DNA from 4 places in the Geodermatophilus sp. CPCC 205761 genome. Region 4 is predicted to be linked to each of the others. Evidence: riboswitches for the same ligand, from Rfam matches in the RefSeq annotation. Region 4 holds a riboswitch; each other region holds the start of a gene.
The links. Region 4 has a riboswitch for S-adenosylmethionine ahead of MY526_RS06400 (bifunctional o-acetylhomoserine/o-acetylserine sulfhydrylase). Riboswitches for the same ligand answer to the same signal wherever they lie in the genome.
Positions count from the first base shown of each region.

Region 1: linked by a shared signal. The riboswitch ahead of thrC (threonine synthase) and the one ahead of MY526_RS06400 (bifunctional o-acetylhomoserine/o-acetylserine sulfhydrylase) in region 4 are both predicted to bind S-adenosylmethionine.
Region 2: linked by a shared signal. The riboswitch ahead of MY526_RS17155 (aminotransferase class V-fold PLP-dependent enzyme) and the one ahead of MY526_RS06400 (bifunctional o-acetylhomoserine/o-acetylserine sulfhydrylase) in region 4 are both predicted to bind S-adenosylmethionine.
Region 3: linked by a shared signal. The riboswitch ahead of MY526_RS17215 (LLM class flavin-dependent oxidoreductase) and the one ahead of MY526_RS06400 (bifunctional o-acetylhomoserine/o-acetylserine sulfhydrylase) in region 4 are both predicted to bind S-adenosylmethionine.

Region 1 covers NZ_JALPKQ010000013.1:4,310-7,947, forward strand. Annotated here, with positions in the region: gene MY526_RS10010 (ABC transporter permease) at 1-771, shown strand, start outside; gene MY526_RS10015 (HAD family hydrolase) at 813-1,634, opposite strand; SAM riboswitch class I at 1,694-1,821, shown strand; gene thrC (threonine synthase) at 1,834-3,135, shown strand; gene MY526_RS10025 (cold-shock protein) at 3,334-3,534, shown strand.
Region 2 covers NZ_JALPKQ010000028.1:49,313-52,950, reverse strand. Annotated here, with positions in the region: gene MY526_RS17160 (hypothetical protein) at 1-263, shown strand, start outside; gene MY526_RS17155 (aminotransferase class V-fold PLP-dependent enzyme) at 269-1,639, opposite strand; SAM riboswitch class IV at 1,669-1,782, opposite strand; gene MY526_RS17150 (LLM class flavin-dependent oxidoreductase) at 2,012-3,121, shown strand; gene MY526_RS17145 (NADPH-dependent FMN reductase) at 3,118-3,618, shown strand; gene MY526_RS17140 (LLM class flavin-dependent oxidoreductase) at 3,620-3,638, shown strand, end outside.
Region 3 covers NZ_JALPKQ010000028.1:62,535-66,172, reverse strand. Annotated here, with positions in the region: gene MY526_RS17220 (FAD/NAD(P)-binding protein) at 1-1,284, opposite strand, end outside; SAM riboswitch class IV at 1,507-1,618, shown strand; gene MY526_RS17215 (LLM class flavin-dependent oxidoreductase) at 1,882-3,003, shown strand; gene MY526_RS17210 (NtaA/DmoA family FMN-dependent monooxygenase) at 3,000-3,638, shown strand, end outside.
Region 4 covers NZ_JALPKQ010000007.1:129,128-132,765, forward strand. Annotated here, with positions in the region: gene MY526_RS06380 (ABC transporter substrate-binding protein) at 1-197, shown strand, start outside; gene MY526_RS06385 (hypothetical protein) at 214-432, shown strand; gene MY526_RS06390 (amino acid ABC transporter permease) at 435-1,175, shown strand; gene MY526_RS06395 (amino acid ABC transporter ATP-binding protein) at 1,172-1,945, shown strand; SAM riboswitch class IV at 2,030-2,145, shown strand; gene MY526_RS06400 (bifunctional o-acetylhomoserine/o-acetylserine sulfhydrylase) at 2,189-3,484, shown strand; gene metX (homoserine O-acetyltransferase MetX) at 3,500-3,638, shown strand, end outside.

The DNA of each region.
Region 1 (3,638 bases), on a different contig from region 4:
CGGCGCACCATCGGCGTCTTCGCCCTGATGGTCGCGCTGCCGCTGATCCTGATCGCGGCGCTGCAGCTGGGGGCCAGCGAGGAGGCGGCGGAGAACAGCCGGCTGAACCTCGTCGACGTCGCCACCTCCAGCGGGCTGAACTTCACCCTGTTCGTGCTGTTCGCGACGACCAGCTTCTTCCTGGTCGTCGTCTACGCGCTGTTCTTCGGCGACACGGTTGCCGCCGAGGCGCAGTGGGGGTCGCTGCGCTACACGCTGGCCACGCCGGTGCCGCGGATGCGGCTGCTCCGGCAGAAGTGGTACGCGGCCCTGGTGCTCTCGGTGGGGGCGCTGCTGGCGCTGGTCCTCACCGGACTGGTGGCCGGTGGCATCGCCTTCGGGTTCGAGGCGATCCAGACGCCGATCGGCGTGACGCTCGGCCAGGGTGAGGGGCTGCTGCGGCTGGCCGGGATGGTCGGCTACCTCGCCGTCCACCTGCTCGTCGTCGGCACGCTGGCGTTCTGGTTCTCCACGATCACCGACGCGCCCCTGGCCGCGGTCGGCGGCGCGGTGTTCACCATGTTCGTCTTCGCGATCCTCGACCAGGTCGAGCAGCTCGGCGCGGTCCGCGACTGGTTCCCCACCGCGGAGGAGTTCGCCTGGACCGACCTGCTGCAGACCCCGGTCGACTCCGGCGACCTGTTCCGGGGCGTGGTCCAGTCGCTGGTGTACGCGGCGGTCTTCACCGCGCTGGCCTTCCGCCACTTCGCCCGCCGCGACGTCACGAGCTGATGGAGTGGTTCTGTCGGCGTGACGCCGACAGAACCACTCCATCAGAGACTCGCGCGGACGGCCTCGGCCCAGCCCTCGCCCATCGCGGCACCGGTCACCGCCACGTTCGGGACGGCGGCCAGCAGGTCGGCCATCCCGTCGACGGTCGCCCCGTTCGCGGTGATCCACAGCCGGCCGACCGCCGGCGCCATCTCCAGGTCGCTGACGCTGTCGCCGATCGCCACCGCGTCGTCGGGGGTCAGGCCGCGTCGCTCGAGGTCCCACGCGATCGCCGCGCCCTTGGAGATGCCGCGCGGCATCAGGTGGTAGACCCGCGGCGGCAGCGCGTCGGGGGCCAGGGTCATCCGGGACGTCGCCGGGATGGACCCGTTGTCGTTGAGCGTCAGCCAGCCGTGCCCGCGCTCGGCGAGGTACGCGTCGACGGCCAGGGGGTCCACCCGGCCGCGCAGCAGCGCGTCGGTCGTGTGGGTGGCGTGCCAGGGGGCGTGCCACTCCAGCCGGCCGGCGTGGCGCGCCAGCAGGTCCTCGACGACGCCGAGCTCGGCCATCACCTCCATCGGGGCCCGCGCGGCGTGCTCGGCGGGCAGCTCCCCGGTCAGCCGGTGGACGCCGCGGCCGCCGTCCCAGCCGACGACGGAGCCGAGCTCGGCGATCGCGCCGTCCGCCGCGAAGATCCGCGCCGCCTCCACCACCTGCTCGAACGTCCGCCCGCTGACCAGCACGAGCGGGACGCCGGCCCGGTGCAGGTCGAGCAGTGCGGTGGCCGGGCCGGCGGTGAGGTCGCGGGCGGCGGTGTGCCAGAAGGAGCCCCGGGGGCCGACCATCGTGCCGTCGAGGTCGGTGTAGACGATCCGCGCAGTCACGGACTCATCGTGGCCGGGTCCGCAGCGACGACGGTCACCTGGGTACAGTCGGTGCGTTCCACTCATCCAGAGGGGCAGAGGGACACGGCCCGATGAAGCCCCGGCAACCGCCGACCGCGCACTCCGCGGCGAGAGGTGCCAATTCCGTCCCGCGCGGCTCGACGGCCCGCCGCGGGGAAGATGAGGAGGTAGTCGTCGCATGACCCTGACCGCTCCCGGTTCCCTTCAGGCCGACTCCGGTGCCGGTGGCCCGGTGCCCCCGTGTCCGGCACGCGGGCTGGTGTGCCGCAACTGCGGCGCCACCTTCGGCCTGGTCGCCGAGCACGCCTGCGCCGAGTGCTTCGGCCCGCTCGAGGTCGACTACGACCCCGAGATCATGCGCGCGGTCACCCGCGAGCAGATCGAGGCCGGCCCGCAGAACATCTGGCGCTACGTCGCACTGCTGCCGGTGGGGCAGGACCCGGCCGACCGCGTCTCGCTCGACCCCGGCCTGACCCCGCTGGTGCGGGCCGACCGGCTGGCCGCGGAGCTGGGCGTCACCGGGGGCCTCTGGGTCAAGGACGACTCGGCCAACCCCACCCACTCGTTCAAGGACCGCGTGGTCAGCCTCGCGGCGACCGCCGCCAAGCGCCTGGGCTACACCAAGATCGCCGCAGCCTCCACCGGCAACCTGGCCAACTCGGTCGCCGCGCACGCCGCGCGGGTCGGCATCCCGTCGTTCGTGTTCATCCCGAGCGACCTGGAGCCGGGCAAGGTCGTCCAGTCGGCGGTCTACGGGCAGACGCTGGTCGCCGTCGACGGCTCCTACGACGACGTCAACCGGCTGACCAGCGAGCTCGCCGAGACCGACGAGTTCGAGGACACCGCCTTCGTCAACCAGAACGTGCGGCCCTACTACGCCGAGGGCTCCAAGACGATGGGTTACGAGATCGCCGAGCAGCTCGGCTGGCGGATCCCGGCCCAGGTCGTCATCCCCATGGCGTCGGGCTCGCTGCTCACCAAGGTGGACAAGGCGTTCCGCGAGCTGACCACCGCCGGCATCGTCGAGGCGAGCGAGTGGACGATCTTCGGCGCCCAGTCGGCCGGCTGCGACCCGATCGCCACGGCCTTCGACAACGGGTGGGACGTCGTCAAGCCGGTGAAGCCGACCGGCATCGCCAAGTCGCTCAACATCGGCAACCCCGCCGACGGCCCGTACGCGCTCGACGCGATCCGGCGCACCGGTGGCGCGGTCGGCCGGGTGGACGACGAGCAGATCGTGCAGGGCATCCGCGACCTCGCCCGGACCACCGGGGTGTTCGCCGAGACCGCCGGCGGCGTCACGGTCGCGGTGCTGCGCCAGCTCCTGGAGGACGGCCGGCTGGACCCGGCCAAGGAGACCGTCGTCCTCAACACCGGGGAGGGCCTCAAGACCCTCGACCCGCTGGAGCCGGTCGTCGGGCCGACCCACCGGGTGCAGCCGTCGCTGAAGTCGGTGCGGGCGGCCGGTCTCATCGGGTGACGGAGTAGGGTCGCAGCCGGATCGGGGGACGTCGTCCCTCCATCCGTGTCCGGCGTGGGTGAGGTTGCTCTCACCACGCCCTTCGTGTTGTACCTTCTCCCGCGGTTCGGTTCCACGTTCGTGTTCGACGGGCGGAAGAGCTAGACCCGGCGCTGGAATGGCTGGCGTCGTCCGCACGCACGAAACGTGGGAGCACACGTGGCACAGGGCACCGTGAAGTGGTTCAACGCCGAGAAGGGCTTCGGCTTCATCGCCGTCGACGGCGGCCAGGACGTCTTCGTCCACTACTCCGCCATCCAGATGGACGGGTACAAGAGCCTCGACGAGGGCCAGCGGGTCACCTTCGAGGTCGTCCAGGGTGAGAAGGGGCCGCAGGCCGACAGCGTGCGCTCCGCCTGAGCTCGCAGGTCCTCGCCGAGGCCCGGTTCCCCGCCAGGGGGCCGGGCCTCGGTCGTGTCCGGGAGGCCGCAGAGGCACTCGGTCGGGCCGGGGAACAGCCGGCG
Region 2 (3,638 bases), on a different contig from region 4:
ACGGCGACCGGACCTGGGCCCTCTACGACGGCCGGGCCACCGCGGCGGAGAACTGGGAGGAGCGCACCGGCCTGGCCGTCGCGAACGGCGACGGCCGGTTCCGCGCGGCTCCCGACGGCCCGCTGCTGCAGAGCCCGCACCCACCCGGCGGGCTGCGCTACGCCGACGCGGTGGCCCTGCCCGGCGGCGGCACCCGCTGGTTCTACGAGGCCACCCGCGCCGACGGCGCGCACGAGCTGCGCACCGTCCTGCTGCCGGGCTGACACGGTCACTTCCCGGGGGAGCCGCAGCCGGCTCCCCGGGTGACGGCCCCCGGGTCCGCGCCGGCCAGGCCGGCCAGGGGGCGGGGGTCGTCGGCCGGCGCCCACCGCCCCGACCGGACGGCGTAGTCGACCGCCGGCCCGCGGTCGAGGAAGGCGGCCAGGCCCTCGAGGAGCCGGTCCACGTCGGCCGCGGTGGTGGCCAGCCCCACGCTGGCCCGCAGCGCCCCCTGCGGCACGCCGAGCCGGGCCAGCAGCGGGTGCGCACAGAACCGGCCGTCCCGCACGCCGACGCCGTGCTCGGCGGACAGGACGGCGGCGACCAGGCCCGGGTCGGCCCCGTCGACGGTGAACGAGACGACGCCGGTGGGCGCGGTCGAGTCCGGCCAGATCCGCAGCCGGCGGACGCCGGGCAGGGCGTCGAGCCCCGCCTCCAGCCGGTCCCGCAGCGCGAGCTCGTGGGTCTCGAGCGCGCCGTCGGGCAGCGCCGCCAGCGCGTCGCAGGCGGCGGCCAGCGCCACCGCCCCCAGCACGTTGGGGGATCCGCCCTCGTGCCGGTGCGGGGCCGCGGCCCACGTCGTCCCCTCGACGGTCACCTCGTGCACCGCCCCGCCGCCGGCGAGGTGCGCCGGCGCGTCGTCCAGCCAGTCCCGCCGGCCGACCAGCGCGCCGGTGCCGAAGGGGGCGTAGAGCTTGTGGCCGGAGAAGGCGACGTAGTCGGCGCCGGTCGCGGCCAGGGAGAACCGGCGGTGCGGCACCAGCTGCGCGCCGTCGACGGCGACCCGGGCCCCGGCGGCGTGCGCCAGCTCGACGACGTCGGCCAGGGGCAGCGCCTCGCCGGTCACGTTGGACGCCCCGGTGACCGCGACCAGGGCGTAGCGGCCGCGCACCAGCTCCGCGGCCAGCTCGCGCAGGGTCGCCGTCACCGTCGCCTGCGTGGGCAGCACGGTCGTGGCGGCCCGGCGCTGCCACGGCAGCAGGTCGGCGTGGTGCTCACAGTCGAGGACGAGCACCCGATCCCCGGCGGGCACGCACCCGGCCAGCAGGTTGAGCGCGTCGGTCGTGTTCCGCGTCAGCACGCAGACGTCGTCGACGCGGGCGCCGACGAAGCCGGCGACGGTGTCCCGCGCCGACTCGTAGAGGGCGGTCGACACCTGGGAGAGGTAGCCGGCGCCGCGGTGCACGCTGGCGTAGAGCGGCAGCGCCTCGGCCACCCGGTCGGCGACGGCGACCAGGGCGGGCGTGCTGGCCGCGGTGTCCAGGTCGGCGTACGGGGCGCGGCCGGCGGGCACCAGCGGCACCTCGGTGTCCGCGCCGACGACCGGCAGCAGCGGGCAGCCGGCCGGAGCGGCGGGACGGGACAGGACAGCGCCGGTCACGGGGCCTCCTCGGTTCGGGGACCCGTGCGGGCCCGCGCTTGCGGACGCCGGTCGGCGCCCGCCGGGTCGTCACCCGGGGCACCCCATCGCGGAGGGAGGGTTGCCGGCCAGCGAGCCGGGGCTTGTCGCTGGCGCTCTTGACCTGCCGGGCAGCGTGACATGCGACCCGGTTACCCGTCAAACCCGATCGAGATGGTAGAGATATGTCCGTGCCCGCCGTCCTCACCTCGACCGCCGCCGCTCCGCGGCTGGTCCGGCGTGTGCACGTGGACCTGGGCCGGGTCTGGTCCGCGCGCTGTCGCTGACGCCGCCCCGCGTCCCCTCCCCCGGCCGCCCGTCCCGCGCGGCCCCCGTCACCCCTGAGGACCACCCGTGCCGATCGAGTTCCTGGGCATCGCCGCCACCAACGACGGTTCCGAGACCACCCCGCGCTCCGGGCCGAGCTTCGACAAGGAGTTCACGCTGCGGCTCGGCCGCGCACACGAGGACTGGGGGTGGGACCGCGTGCTGTTCGCCTACGGGTCCGGCTCCCCCGAGCCGTCGGCGGCCGCCGCGTTCCTGCTCTCGCACACCGAGCGGCTGCAGGTGCTGCTGGCCCACCGGCCCAACGTCAGCTACCCGACCTTCGCCGCGAAGACCTTCGCCACGCTGGACCGGATCGGCGACGGCCGGCTGACCGTCCACTTCATCACCGGCGGCACCGACGCCGAGCAGCGCCGCGAGGGCGACCACCTGACCAAGGACCAGCGCTACGGCCGCACCCGCGAGTACATCCAGATCGTCAAGAAGGCGTGGACCTCGCACGAGCCCTTCGACTGGGACGGCGAGCACTACCGGTTCGCCGACTTCGTGAGCGACACCTTCCCGGTGCAGCAGCCGCGGCCCGACGTCTCCTTCGGCGGCTCGTCGGAGGCCGCCTACGCCGCGGGCGGGGCCGAGGCCGACGTCTACGCGCTGTGGGGCGAGCCGCTGGCCGAGACCGCGGCGCAGATCGAGCGCGTGCACGCGGCGGCCCGCGCGGCCGGGCGGACGACGATGCCCCGCATCCAGGTCGCCTTCCGTCCCATCATCGCGCCGACCGAGGAGCTGGCCTGGGAGAAGGCGCACCGCACCGTCGACCGGATCGCCGCCCGCACCGGCGGCGGCGCGCAGCCGCTGACCCGGCGGCACCCGCTCACCGAGCCGGAGAACGCCGGCTCCCAGCGGCTGCTGGCGATCGCCGAGCGCGGCGAGCGCTTCGACCGCGCGCTGTGGACGCCGACGGCGACGGCGACCGGCGGCGCGGGCAACTCCAACGCGCTGGTCGGCACCCCCGAGACGGTCGCCCAGGCGCTGCTGGACTACGTGGACCTCGGCGTGGACATCATCTCGATGCGCGGCTACGACCTGCTCGGGGATGCCATCGACGTCGGCCGGTACGTGCTGCCGATCGTGCGCGAGGAGGTCGCCAAGCGCGACGCCGCCGCGGCGGCCGCCCCGTGAGCACGATCGCGGTCGTCGGCAACCCCAAGCCGCACTCCCGGACCCGCGCCGCCGCCGAGCACGTCGTCGAGCGGCTCACCGGCGCCCCGCCGGACCGCGTCGTCGACGTGGTCGACCTCGGCTCAGGCCTGCTCGGCTGGGGCGACCCGGCGGTCGAGGAGGCGGTCGCCGCGCTGCGGGCCGCCGAGGTCGCCGTCGTCGCCAGCCCCACCTACAAGGCGACCTACACCGGCCTGCTCAAGCTGTTCCTCGACCAGGTCGGCACCGGCGACCTCGCCGGCGTGGTGGCGGTCCCGCTCATGCTCGGCGCGGGGCCCGCCCACGCGCTGGCGCCGGACCTGCTGCTCAAGCCGGTCCTGGTCGAGCTCGGCGCCACCACGCCCACCCGCGGGCTCTACCTGCTCGACAAGACCTGGGACGCCCCCGGCCCGCTGGACGACTGGCTGGCCGTCGCGGGACCGCAGGTGGCGGCGGCCCGCACCGCCGGACGGCGCTGACGTGGAGGTCTCCTGGTTCC
Region 3 (3,638 bases), on a different contig from region 4:
GAACACGGCGGCGTCCGTGCTGTGCGCCGGGTCCGCCGCGCGGGCCAGGTCGGCGCGGACGTGCCGGCGGACGGCGTCCTGCAGCGTCCCCGGGTCGGGGAACCAGCGCCCCGCGAGCGGGCGGTCCAGCGCCGCGAGGTCGAAGCGGTCGATGACGTCGGGCACCGCCCGCGCGACGAGCGCCCGCTCGGCGCGCCGCGTGGCGGCCGCGGCGTAGCCGTCGGCGAACTCCTCCCACGGCACCGCCGTCCGCTCCGGGTGGGCGCGGAACAGCTCGGTGTAGTGCGCCCAGCCCAGCTCCCGCTCGATCAGCGGTGCCAGGTCGGCGCGCAGGTCCAGCAGCCGGTCGGGCCCGAACGCGGCGTCGACGGCGGCCGGGGTGAAGAACCGCAGCGGCACCGGCGGCCCGGCCCACGGGTAGCCGAGCTTGGACCGGTAGGGCACGCCGCGGCGGGAGCCCACGTACAGCACCGGCTCGGAGCCGGACGGCTGGTAGCGCAGCCGGCCGGCGTCGTCGCGCTCGAACCGGCCGCCGCGCCCGTTGGTCAGCAGGACGGCGAGGTCGACGAACGCGAGACCGGCGCCGCGCACCAGCACGTCCTCCCCCGGGGCCAGCGCGGAGAGGTCGACGTCCGCGGTGTACCCGGTGGGCAGGTAGGTGAGTCCGCGACGGTCGGCGGCGGCCGCGGTCGCCCGCTCGCCGGCCGTGGGGTGCGCGTCGAGGTGGCCCTGGACGAGCAGGACGGCGTCGGCGCTGAGCTCGGCGCCGTCGGCCAGCCGCACGCGGGCGCCCCCGGGGCCGCTGTGCACGTCGACCACCCGGGTGGCGTGCAGGTGCACGTCCAGCCACGGCGCGGCCGCGGCGACCACCGTGTCGAGCACCCACCGCAGGTAGGCGCTGACCAGCGGCCGGGACGGGAAGGACGCCGGCCCGAGCCGGCGGGCCTCCCGGCCGACCGGGTCCTCCGCCGGCCGGGCGCGGGCGACGTCGCGCACCCACTCCCACAGCGTGGTGCCCTCGGCGACCGGGCCCTCGACGACGACGGAGGGGTCGGGCAGCACGGTGACGTCGCCGACCAGGGAGTTGGCCCAGAGCAGGTCGGGCTGCTCGGCCCGCCAGACGCGGCCGCCACCGGGCGGGAACGGATCGACCAGGTGCACCTGCAGCCGGCGGCCGTCGGACAGCTCCGGAGCGGAGGCGGCGAGCCGTTCGAGGACGCCGATCGCGGTGGGGCCGGCGCCGACGACGCAGAGGGTGGGCCGGTCAGGGACGAGCGGGGACATGCGGGGGGACTCCAGAGCCGGAGGAGGGAGGGCGGGGCGTGGTCGCGTCCTCCGGACACAGGGCACTGCAGGTGCGGAGCAGGTCGACGTGCCGCCGCTGGGCGAGCTCCGGTCGCGTCACGTCCCCTCCTCCCGATGCGGACGCCGGGTGGCGCCGACACAATGTCTACCAAATCGATCGGGTTTGACGGGAATGCCGGTCCGTGTCTAGGGTCCGGCTCAGGTCCTGAGTGCCAGCACCAAGCCCCGGCTCGCTGGCCGGCAACCCTCCGCTGCGACGGGGTGCCCCGGGTGACGACCTGGCGGACGCGATCCGCGTCCGCAAGTCCGCAGCCCTCCGGGGCCCAGATCGAGGAGCACCGACAGTGAGCACCGCGTCGACGCCGGGCGTCCGCGACCTCTCCGCCGACCTGGTCGGCCGTCCGACGGTCGACCTGCTGCGCACCGACAGCGCGCTCTGTCGCTGACGACGTCCCCCTCCTGACCGGCCCGCCCGGTCCTCCGCGGCACCGCCCGCTCCCGCCGCTCCCCCTGTCCCGGGAGTGCCGGCGGCGTGCCCGCGTCCTCTCCACCACCCGTCCGACAGGGAGCACCCGCATGTCCCGCACCCCCCTCCTCGGCGTCGAGCTGACCGACGCCGGAGCCCACCCCGCCGCCTGGCGGCTGCCGGTCGCCGAGCCGGGCCGGCTGTTCGACCCCGCGCGGTGGGCCGGCCTGGTCCGCACCGCCGAGCGTGGCGGCCTCGACCTGGCCCTGTTCCCCGACGCGTTCGGGGTGCAGGACGCCGACGGCGGGGTCCGCGGCCGGCTCGACGCCCTGCTGACCGCCTCCCGGCTCGCCCCGCTGACCACGTCCATCGGTCTCGTGCCGACGGTGACCACCACGCACACCGAGCCGTTCCACGTCGGCAAGGCGGTGCAGACCCTCGACTGGGTGAGCCGCGGGCGGGCCGGCTGGGAGATCGGGGTGAGCCGCACCCCCGAGGAGGCCGCGCTGTTCGGCCGGAAGAGCGCCGAGCCCGACGACGAGCTGTGGGCCGAGGCCGACGACGTCGCCGAGGTCGTCGCCCGGCTCGAGGACAGCTGGGAGGACGACGCCGAGATCCGCGACGTGGCCACCGGCCGGTTCGTCGACCGCGACCGGATCCACCCGGTCGACTTCCGCGGTCCCCGCTTCTCGGTCGCGGGCGCGTCGATCACGCCGCGCTCGCCGCAGGGCCGCCCGCCGGTCGTCGTCCGGGCCGACTCCCCCGCCGCGCTCGCCGTCGCCGCGCACCGGGCCGACGTCGTGCGGATCTCCGCCGCCGGCGTCGCGGCCGCCACGGCCCAGGCGACCGAGGTGCGGGCCCGGGTGGCCGAGGCCGGCCGCGACCCGCGCCAGGTCGCCGTGCTCGCCGACGTCGTCGCCTGGCTGGGCCCGGACGCCGCCGACCGGAGGAACCGGCTGCAGGCGCTGTCCCGGACCGACCCGGGCACGGTGGAGCACGTCGGCGACGCCGAGGACCTCGCCGACCTGATCGCGGTCTGGACGACCGCGGTCGACGGCGTGGTGGTGCGCCCGGCCGTCCTCCCGACCGACCTCGAGGCGCTGGTGGACGACGTCGTCCCGCTGCTGCGGGAGCGCGGGCTGCGCCCGGCCGGGCCGCCCGGCCCCACGCTCCGCGACACCCTCGGCCTGACCCGCCCGGCCGGCCGCACCGCCGTCGGGGGTGCCCGGTGAGCCGCAAGCAGATCCACCTCGGGGCCCACTTCCCCGGCGTCAACAACACCACCGTCTGGGCCGATCCGCGGTCGGGCAGCCAGGTCGACTTCGCCTCCTTCGAGCACCTGGCCCGCACCGCCGAGGACGCGCGGTTCGACTTCTTCTTCCTCGCCGAGGGGCTGCGGCTGCGCGAGCACAAGGGGCAGGTCTACGAGCTCGACGTCGTCGGCCGGCCCGACACGCTCCCGGTGCTCGCCGCGCTGGCGGCGGTCACCGAGCGGCTCGGGCTGGTCGGGACGATCAACACGACCTTCAACGAGCCCTACGAGCTGGCCCGGCAGTGGGCCACGCTCGACCTGCTCTCCGGCGGTCGCGCGGCGTGGAACCTGGTCACCAGCTCCGACGCCTTCCACGGCGCCAACTTCCGGCGCGGCGGCTTCCTCGACCACGCCGACCGGTACCGGCGGGCGGCCGAGGTCGTGCAGGTCACCCGGCAGCTGTGGGACTCCTGGGACGCCGACGCGGTGGCCGCCGGGGAGACCTTCCTGCGGCCCGGCGGCGTGCGGCCGTTCGCGCACACCGGCCCGCAGTTCGACGTCCGCGGGACGTTCGGGACGCCGCGCGGACCGCAGGGGCACCCGGTGCTGTTCCAG
Region 4 (3,638 bases):
TGGAGCTGCTCGGCGACATCTACGAGGCGGCGCCGTACGGGTACGTCGTCCCGCTGGAGGCGACGGAGTTCGCGCAGGCGATCGCCGACGCCCTCAGCGCCCTGATCGAGGACGGCACCTACACCGAGGTCCTCGAGCGCTGGGCCGTGGAGGACGGCGCCATCGACGCCCCGACGGTGAACCCCGCCGTCGGCTGACGAGGGCACCACACCCATGGCCGCCGAGGCCCCCGGCACCACCCGGCCGGCGCCGCCCGGACGCATCGAGGCGGTGCCGGTCCGGCACCCCGGCCGGTGGATCGCCACCGCCGTCATCGCGGTGCTGGTGGCGATGTTCGTCCACATGCTGGCCACCAACCCGGTGTTCCAGTGGGACTTCATGCTCGACAACATGTTCAGCCCGCCGGTGCTGCGGGGGCCCGGACGACGCTGATCATGACCGTCCTGGCGATGGTGCTGGGCGTGCTGCTCGGCATCGTCCTCGCGGTGATGCGGCTGTCGCCCAACCCCGTCGTCTCGGGCGCGGCGTGGACCTACATCTGGCTCTTCCGGGCGGTCCCCCGGATCGTCCTGCTCTTCTTCGTCGCGAACCTCGGCGCCCTCTACGCCACCTACGAGTTCGGGTTCCCCTTCGACCGGCAGCTCATGGACCTGTTCGGGTTCGACGCGGACCTGCGCCTGTTCGGCCTGAACGGCAACCAGATCTTCGCCGGGTTCACCGCGGGCCTGATCGGCCTCGTGCTCTCCGAGGGCGCCTACATGGCCGAGATCGTGCGGGCCGGGATCCAGTCGGTCGACCCGGGCCAGAACGAGGCCGCCTCCGCCCTGGGGATGAGCCGCGGCAAGACCATGCGCCGGATCGTGCTGCCGCAGGCGATGCGCGTCATCATCCCGCCGACCGGCAACGAGACGATCGCGATGCTCAAGGACACCTCGCTGCTCATCGCCGTCCCGGTGACGACGGAGCTCAACTTCCAGCTGCGGGCGATCGGCAGCCGGACCTTCCAGATCATCCCGATGGCCGTGGCCTCGATCCTCTGGTACGTGGCGCTGGCCAGCCTGCTGATGATCGGCCAGTACTTCCTGGAGCGGCGGTTCAACCGGGGCTTCGGCAGCCGGGAGACGCGGGCGCAGCGGGCCGCCCGCGAGGCCCGCGAGGTCGGGGGCCAGAAGTGACCGGGGACGGGCAGCCGATGGTCCGGGCCGAGGGCGTGCGCAAGTCCTTCGGTCAGGTCGAGGTGCTCAAGGGCATCGACCTGGAGGTCGCCGCCGGCGAGGTGGTCTGCGTGATCGGCCCCTCCGGCTCGGGGAAGTCGACGTTCCTGCGCTGCATCAACCACCTGGAGAAGATCGACGCCGGCCGGCTGTGGGTGAACGGGCACCTGGTCGGCTACCGCGAGCACGGCGGCAAGCTGCACGAGCTGCCCGACCGGCAGGTCGCTGCCCAGCGCCGCGACATCGGCATGGTCTTCCAGCGGTTCAACCTCTTCCCGCACATGACGGCGCTGGAGAACGTCGTCGAGGCACCCACCCAGGTGAAGGGCGTGCGCAAGGCGGAGGCCCGCCGGCGGGGCGTCGAGCTGCTGGAGCGGGTGGGCCTCGGCGACCGGGTGCACAACTACCCGAACCAGCTCTCCGGCGGCCAGCAGCAGCGGGTGGCGATCGCCCGGGCCCTGGCGATGGAGCCGCAGCTCATGCTCTTCGACGAGCCGACGTCCGCGCTGGACCCGGAGCTCGTCGGCGAGGTCCTCGACGTCATGCGGGGGCTCGCCGGGTCGGGGATGACGATGGTCGTCGTCACCCACGAGATGGGCTTCGCCCGCGAGGTCGGCGACTCCCTGGTCTTCATGGACGACGGCGTGGTCGTCGAGGCCGGCGACCCGCGGCGCGTGCTCGGCGACCCCCAGCACGCCCGCACCCGGGCGTTCCTCTCCAAGGTGCTGTAGGGCCGGCCTCCGCCGCCTGACCGGCCCCGATGCGCCTGGGGCCCCTGTGCCGGGTGTGCTCCCGTCTGCATAAGATCGCGTCTGGCTCACGAGAGGCAGTGCGAAGCACCTGGCTGGCTGCCCGGCAACCTCGACTCCGTCCGAGGTGCTCCAGGGGAAGAGCCGGCCGGTCGGCGCCCGCCGTCCGGCAAGGACGGAGGTCCTCGCGCGCCGCGGGGTCTCCCGATGAGAGGAGACCGGCGCATGCCCGACCCCCAGAGCTGGAGCTTCGAGACCCGGCAGATCCACGCCGGCACGAGCCCCGACCCGACCACCGGGGCCCGTGCCCTGCCGATCTACGCCACCACCGCCTACCAGTTCCGCGACGCCCAGCACGCCGCGGACCTGTTCGCGCTGGCCGAGATGGGCAACATCTACACCCGGATCATGAACCCGACGCAGGACGCGCTGGAGCAGCGCGTGGCCTCGCTGGAGGGCGGCGTCGCGGCGCTGGCGGTGTCGAGCGGGCAGTCCGCCACGACCCTGGCGCTGCTCAACATCGCCGAGTCCGGCGACCACGTCGTCGCGTCCGCCTCGCTCTACGGCGGCACGTACAACCTGCTGCACCACTCGCTGCCCAAGCTCGGCGTCACCGTCTCCTTCGTCGAGGACCCCGACGACCCGGAGAACTGGCAGTCGCTGGTCCAGGAGAACACCAAGGCCTTCTTCGGCGAGACGATCGGCAACCCCAAGGGCGACATCCTCGACATCAGCGCGGTGTCGGAGGTGGCGCACCGCAACGGCGTCCCGCTGATCGTCGACAACACGATCGCCACCCCGTTCCTCATCCGGCCGATCGAGTTCGGTGCCGACGTCGTCGTGCACTCGGCGACCAAGTACCTGGGCGGGCACGGCACGGTGATCGCCGGGCTGATCGTCGACGCCGGCAACTTCACCTGGACCGGCGGGAAGTTCCCCGGCTTCACCGAGCCCGACCCGACCTATCACGGCGTCGTCTACGCCGACCTCGGTGCGCCGGCGTACGCGCTCAAGGCACGGGTGCAGCTGCTGCGGGACCTCGGCCCGGCGATCTCGCCGTTCAACGCCTTCCTCGTCGTGCAGGGGATCGAGACGCTGTCGCTGCGCATGGAGCGGCACGTGGCCAACACCCAGCGGGTCGCGGAGTTCCTCGAGGCGCACGACTCCGTCGACCGGGTCAACTACCCGGGGCTGGCGTCGTCCCCGTGGCACGCCGCGCAGCGGAAGTACGCGCCGCGCGGCGCCGGCGCCGTCCTCACCTTCGAGCTGCACGGCGGGGTCGAGGCCGGCAAGCGGTTCGTCGACGCGCTGGAGCTGCACAGCCACGTGGCCAACATCGGCGACGTGCGCAGCCTGGTCATCCACCCGGCGTCGACGACGCACTCGCAGCTGACCGCCGAGGAGCAGCTGACCACCGGCGTCACCCCCGGCCTGGTGCGGCTGGCGGTCGGCCTGGAGGGGATCGACGACATCCTCGCCGACCTGGAGGCCGGCTTCCGCGCCGCGAAGTCCGCCGAGTGAGAAGGACGTCCTGACGTGAGCGGGGCCCGGGTCGCCCCCTGGGCCCCGCCGCGCCCGGGCGGCTGGCGCGAGGGGGACCCGGTCGGCGACCGGCGCTTCCTCGACCTGCCCGGTCCGCTCGGGCTGGACCGCGGCGGGTCGCTGCCGGCGGTCC